Regions from separate parts of the Pseudomonas sp. BN414 genome, predicted to be linked through region 2. Evidence: predicted binding sites of a transcription regulator. Region 2 holds the regulator's gene; the other holds the start of a gene.
The links. Region 2 encodes FliA, which starts transcription of late flagellar genes. Its sites were predicted from a motif close to CTAAAGTTTNNNNNNNNNNNGCCGNTAA; they were not measured.
Positions count from the first base shown of each region.

Region 1: the regulator FliA is predicted to act here: its motif matches at 1,850-1,877, upstream of E8E95_RS08095 (methyl-accepting chemotaxis protein).

Region 1 is NZ_SSOL01000044.1:14,812-18,216, forward strand. Features, by position in the region: gene E8E95_RS08085 (heavy metal sensor histidine kinase) at 1-839, shown strand, start outside; gene E8E95_RS08090 (undecaprenyl-diphosphate phosphatase) at 889-1,719, opposite strand; gene E8E95_RS08095 (methyl-accepting chemotaxis protein) at 1,990-3,405, shown strand, end outside.
Region 2 is NZ_SSOL01000071.1:198,561-201,965, reverse strand. Features, by position in the region: gene flhF (flagellar biosynthesis protein FlhF) at 1-742, shown strand, start outside; gene fleN (flagellar synthesis regulator FleN) at 813-1,646, shown strand; gene fliA (RNA polymerase sigma factor FliA) at 1,643-2,389, shown strand; gene E8E95_RS18975 (chemotaxis response regulator CheY) at 2,473-2,847, shown strand; gene E8E95_RS18970 (protein phosphatase CheZ) at 2,868-3,405, shown strand, end outside.

The DNA of each region.
Region 1 (3,405 bases), on a different contig from region 2:
CCTGGGCGGCACGTAGCGGCCTGCGCCCTTTGCACCGCATGGCCGAAGTGGCCGCCGGGGTGTCGGCCACTTCCCTGACCGCGCGGCTGGCGGACGATGAGGTCCCGCCGGAACTGGTGGAGCTGGTACGCGCCTTCAACGCCATGCTGGCGCGCCTGGACGACACCTTCCAGCGGCTCTCGGCCTTCTCCGCCGATATCGCCCATGAGCTGCGTACACCGCTGTCCAACCTGCTGACCCAGACCCAGGTGATCCTCAGCCAGGATCGCCCGGCGGATGAGTACCGCGAGACGCTGCATTCCAACCTGGAGGAGCTCCAACGCCTGGCGCAGATGGTCAGCGACATGCTGTTCCTGGCGAAGGCCGAACACGGCTTGCTGGCCACCGACCGGAAGACACTGGACCTGGGCGGCGAACTGGACGCACTGCTGGACTACTTCAGCCCCCTCGCCGACGAGTCCCAGGTGACCATGCATCGCCGTGGCACGGGACAGCTGAATGCCGACCGGGAAATGCTGCGCCGCGCCCTTTCCAACCTGCTGGACAATGCCCTGCGCTTCACCCCGCAAGGCGGCCGCATCGAACTGGAACTGGCCAGCGGCCCCAATGGGCTGCGCCTGACCGTCGCCAACAGCGGTGAGGGCATTCCACCTGAACTGCTGCCGCGCCTGTTCGACCGATTCTTCCGTGCCGACCCCGCACGAAAACGCGAAGGTCGCGAGCATGCCGGCCTCGGCCTGGCCATCACCCGCTCGATCGTACGCGCCCACGGTGGCGAAATCCGCTGCGAATCCGCCAAGGGCTGGACTCGCTTCATCCTCGAATTTCCCACCCCCTGAAACGCAGAAGGCGCGCCATGTGGCGCGCCTCCCGGGTACATCAGACCAATCAGGGCTGTGCGGTAGTCCAGTCGATCAGCCCCAACTGCCAGGTCGCCAGGATCAGCAGGCCGAAGCCGATGCGGTACCAGGCAAACGCCGCGTAGCTGTGGCTGCCGATGAACTTCAGCAGGCTGCGCACGGCGATCATGGCGAAAATGAACGACACCACGGAGCCCAGGGCGAACACCGGCAGGTCGCTCGGCTGGAACAGTTCACGATACTTGTAGCCCGAGTAGACCGCCGCGCCGACCATGGTGGGCATGGCGAGGAAGAAGGAGAACTCGGTTGCCGCCTTGCGCGACAGGCCGAAGAGCAGGCCGCCGATGATGGTCGCACCCGAGCGCGAGGTACCCGGCACCAGCGCCAGGCACTGGGCGCAGCCGACTTTGAGGGCGTGCTTCCAGGTCATTTCATCCACGGACTCGGCATCAACACGATGCTGGCGCCGCTCCGCCCAGAGGATGACCACGCCGCCGACTACCAGGGCCGACGCCACTGTGATGGGGTTGAACAGGTAGTGATGGATCATGTCGGAGAACGCCACACCCAGGATCACGGCCGGGAAGAAGGCCACCAGCAGGTTGAGCGTGAAGCGCTGGGCGCTCCGCTGGGTCGGCAGGCCGACGACGACGTCGAGAATCTTGCGCCGGTATTCCCAGACCACGGCGAGGATGGCCGCGAGCTGGATGATGATATTGAAGGCAATGGCCCGTTCACCGGTGAAACCCAGCAGGTCCGCGACCACGATCTGGTGGCCGGTGCTGGAGATCGGCAGGAACTCCGTCAGGCCTTCGACAATCCCCAGAATGATGGCCTGCAAGGCCGTCCACAAATCCATCAAAAATCTCCCCGAGGCGCGCTCTTCTGGCGGCCTTTTCATTGCGTATGTGCAGGTAGCTTGTGCCGCAAGCGTGCGGTTCCGGCGATGAGACCGGGCACCTGCATGCGGGTTCCGGGGACGAACGAGCCTTCAGCTTTGCCCCGAAGCGCCGAAATGCTAACAGAGAGCCAAATAGAAATCGCGGCTAAAGCCTGATTGAAATCCGCTACGCGGACTGCTCTGCTCCAGACTCGAAACCAATAACAAGAAACCAGGAGTTCCCGCCCCATGCACAGCTTGCGCAACCTGCCGATCAGTCGTCGCCTCTGGCTGATCCTCATCGTCGCGGTATTCATGCTGGTCACCCTTGGCGTGCTGATGCTGCAGCAGATCTACGACGACCTCTACCAGGGCAAGGCGCAGAAGACCCGCCACGTGGTCGAGACCGCCGTGGGTGTACTGCAGTACTACCAGACCCTGGAAGCCGCGGGCACCCTGCCCCGCGAAGAAGCGCAGAAGCAAGCGATGCAGACGGTTCGCATCCTGCGTTACGACAAGGGCGACTACTTCTGGATCAACGATCTGACGCCGCGCATGATCATGCACCCGACCAACGCCAAACTGGAGGGCCAGGACCTCGCGGGCTACAAGGACCCGGACGGCAAGCCCCTGTTCAACGAGATGGCGCGCGTCGCCAAGACTCAGGGCGCGGGCTTAGTCGAGTACCGCTGGCCCAAGCCGGGCGCCAGCGACCCGGTGCCGAAGGTTTCCTATGTGCAGCTGTTCGCACCCTGGGGCTGGGTGATCGGCTCGGGCATCTACATCGACGACATGCAGGTGGAGTTCCGTGCCCAGGCCATGCGCGCCTCGCTGGTGGGATTGACCATTGCCATCTTCATGGCGCTGCTGGTCATCGTCATCGCCCGCAGCATCACTCGGCCGCTGAACGAAGTGGTTTCCGCGATGGCCGCTATCGCCAGTGGCGAAGGCGACCTCATCAGCAGCCTGGACACCCATGGTCGCGACGAAATCACCGCCCTCAGCGGCCATTTCAATGCCTTTACCGGCAAGCTGAGGGGCGTGATCCGCCAGTCCCTGGACGCCGCCACCGCCCTTGACCAGGCCGCCAGCAACCTCGATGGCATCGCCAGCAACGGGCTGCGCCAGAGCGAACAGCAATCCCTGCAAATGGAGCAAGTGGCCACCGCCATCAACGAGGTCACCTACGGGGTGCAGGACGTGGCGAAGAACGCCGAGCATGCCGCCAGCGAAGTGCGCCACGCCGAGGAACAGGCGCGCCAGGGGCATGACAACATCGACAGCAGCCTGCGGCAGATCGACCAGCTCTCCACCACCATCACCAAGGCCGTGGACGTCATCCAGACGCTCGCCCAGGAAAGCGCCCAGATCGGCAGCGTGCTGGAAGTGATCCGCTCCATTGCCGAGCAGACCAACCTGCTGGCACTGAACGCCGCCATCGAAGCCGCGCGTGCCGGCGAACAGGGCCGCGGCTTCGCTGTAGTGGCAGATGAAGTCCGCCTGCTGGCCCAGCGGACCCAGAAGTCGACGGCAGAAATCCAGACCATGATCGAACGCCTGCAGCAGAACTCCGAGGCGGCGGTCCAGGTGATCGACGAAAGCAGCCGGGCTTCCCGCGCAACGGTGGACCAAGCCAGCCAAGCCGGCGAGAGCCTGGCGCAGATC
Region 2 (3,405 bases):
GCGCCAGGCCTGGCGCATGCTGCTGGCGCACCTGGCTCACGCCATTCGCACGCCGCAGATCGAACCGATGGAAGAGGGTGGCGTGATCGCCCTGGTCGGTCCGGCCGGCATGGGCAAGACCACAACCCTGGCCAAGATGGCTGCCCGCTACGTGCTCAAGTACGGCGCGCAAAACGTCGCCCTGGTGAGCATGGACAGTTTCCGCATCGGCGCCCAGGAGCAGATCAAGACCCTGGGCCGAATCCTCAATGTGCCGGTGACCCTCGTCGATCCGGGCCAATCCCTGACCCAGGCCATCGCGCCCCTGGCCCGCAAGCGTGTGGTGCTGATCGATACCGCCGGTCTGCCGGTCAACGATCCGGCCCTGACCATGCAGCTCGAAGCGCTGGCCAGCCGGGCGATAAACGCGAAGAATCACCTGGTGATGGCGGCCACCAGCCAGAGCCAGGTGCTCAAGGCGGCCTATCACAGCTACAAGCGTTGCGGCCTGGTCGGTTGCATCATCACCAAGGCGGATGAAGCCGCCAGCCTGGGCGAGGTATTGGGACTGGCTATCGGCCAGCATCTCCCGGTAGCCTATCTGGCCGACGGCCCGCGAATCCCGGATGATCTGCAGGTTCCGCGCAGCCACCAGCTGGTGAGTCGTGCGGTCAGCCTCCAGGCTCCGGAGGACCCGAGTGAAGAAGCCATGGCCGATCTGTTCGCCGGGCTTTACCAGAATCCGGCGCGCCGCGCCGGTTGAAGAATTGTGAGCCGCCCCGTGTGGGGCGGTGCTGGACCGCCAAACTGGCCCCTAAGGCAAGGTATTTGAAATGGGTAGTATGCATCCCGTACAGGTGATCGCGGTGACCGGCGGCAAGGGCGGCGTTGGCAAGACCAACGTGTCCGTCAACCTCTCGCTGGCCCTGGCCGATCTCGGCCGCCGCGTCATGTTGTTGGACGCCGACCTCGGCCTGGCCAACGTCGACGTCCTGCTCGGCCTTACCGCCAAGCGCACCCTGGCCGATGTGATCAATGGCGAATGCGACCTGCGCGACGTGCTGTTGCAGGGGCCGGGGGGCATTCGCATCGTCCCGGCCGCCTCCGGCACCCAGAGCATGGTGCAGCTTTCGCCCATGCAGCACGCCGGCCTGATCCAGGCATTCAGCGAGATCAGCGACAACCTCGACGTGCTGGTGATCGACACCGCCGCCGGCATCGGCGATTCGGTGGTCAGCTTCGTCCGTGCCGCCCAGGAAGTGATAGTGGTGGTCTGCGACGAACCCACCTCCATCACCGACGCCTACGCGCTGATCAAACTGCTCAACCGCGACTACGGCATGAGCCGCTTCCGCGTGCTGGCCAACATGGCCCACAGCCCGCAGGAAGGGCGCAACCTGTTCGCCAAGCTGACCAAGGTTACCGATCGCTTCCTCGATGTCGCCCTGCAGTACGTGGGCGCCGTCCCCTATGACGAATCGGTGCGCAAGGCCGTGCAGAAGCAACGCGCGGTCTATGAAGCCTTCCCGCGCTCGAAGTGCTCCCTGGCGTTCAAGGCCATCGCACAGAAGGTCGACAGCTGGCCGCTGCCGGCCAATCCGCGGGGCCACCTGGAGTTCTTCGTCGAGCGGCTGGTCCGGCAGCCGTCCACGGAAACCCCTGTATGACACCCGCCACGGGGCTGCGTATGTACGGCAAGGCACAGGCAAGGGATTCGCAACATCAGCTGATCGAACGCTACGCCCCCCTGGTCAAGCGCATCGCCTATCACCTGCTCGCGCGCCTTCCGGCCAGCGTTCAGGTGGAAGACCTCATGCAGTCTGGGATGATCGGACTGCTCGAAGCCTCGAAGAAATACGATGGCAGCAAGGGTGCCAGTTTCGAAACCTACGCCGGCATCCGCATCCGCGGGGCCATGCTCGACGAGGTCCGCAAGGGCGACTGGGCGCCACGTTCGGTGCACCGCAACACGCGCATGGTGAGTGACGCGATCCGCACCATCGAGGCCCGAACAGGTCGCGACGCTAAAGATCAGGAAGTTGCTGCCGAACTTGGATTGAGTCTCGAAGACTACTACGGCATCCTGAGCGACACCTTGGGCAGCCGCCTGTTCAGCTTCGACGACCTGTTGCAGGACGGCGAGCAGGGCGGTGTGCACGAGGACGCCGGTGTCACCCAATTCTCGCCTTCCCATGATCTGGAAGAAGACCGTTTCCAGGCCGCGCTGGCTGATGCCATCGCGAACCTGCCGGAGCGTGAGCGCCTGGTGCTGGCGCTGTATTACGACGAAGAACTGAACTTGAAGGAAATCGGTGAAGTGCTGGGGGTCAGCGAATCACGTGTCAGCCAGTTGCATAGCCAGTGCGCCGCACGCCTGCGCGCACGGCTCGGCGAGTGGCGCGCGCGCTGAACGGTACACCGCTTTCAGATTTGGATGGCGTCCCCGGCAAGAGGGACGTTTGAGACTGTACGGAGGTCGACTTGGACAAGAACATGAAAATCCTCATCGTTGATGATTTCTCGACGATGAGACGCATCATCAAGAACCTCTTGCGCGACTTGGGATTCACCAATACCGCCGAAGCGGACGATGGCACCACCGCCCTGCCCATGCTGCACAGCGGCAACTTCGACTTCCTCGTGACCGACTGGAACATGCCCGGCATGACCGGTATCGACCTGCTGCGCGCGGTACGCGCCGATGAGCGCCTGAAACACCTGCCGGTGCTGATGGTGACTGCCGAGGCCAAGCGCGACCAGATCATCGAAGCGGCCCAGGCCGGTGTGAACGGCTATGTGGTCAAGCCTTTCACTGCCCAGGTCCTGAAAGAAAAAATCGAGAAGATCTTCGAGCGGGTCAACGGCTGAATGTCAGCCGCGAGGGCACCATGGACCAGAAAGAACACCTGCTGGGAGACTTCGAGTCGACCCTGAAAGACCGTGCGCGGGAACTGGTGGACAGCCTCGAAAAAGGCAACTTCACCGACGCCGTACAACTCATCCACGAACTCAATCACGTCCGTGATCGCGGCCTCTACCAGGAAGTCGGCAAGCTCACCCGTGAGCTGCACAACGCCATCGTCAACTTCCAGATCGACCCGCACCTGCCCCATGCCAAGGAGATGTCGCAGATCGCCGATGCGACCGACCGCCTTTCCTATGTGGTGCAGATGACCGAAAAGGCCGCGAACCGCACCATGGATCTGGTGGAGGAAAGCGCGCCGCTGCTGGGCGGCCTGAGCGACGAAGCCCAGAAGCTGGGTGAGGAATGGGGCCGCTTCATGCGTCGGGAAATCGGCGCGGACGGATTCCGTGACCTGGCCCGCCGCATCGAGCAATTCCTCGCCCGCAGCCAGCGCGACACCGATGCGCTGTCCGGGAAGCTCAACGACATCCTGCTCGCACAGGACTACCAGGACCTCACCG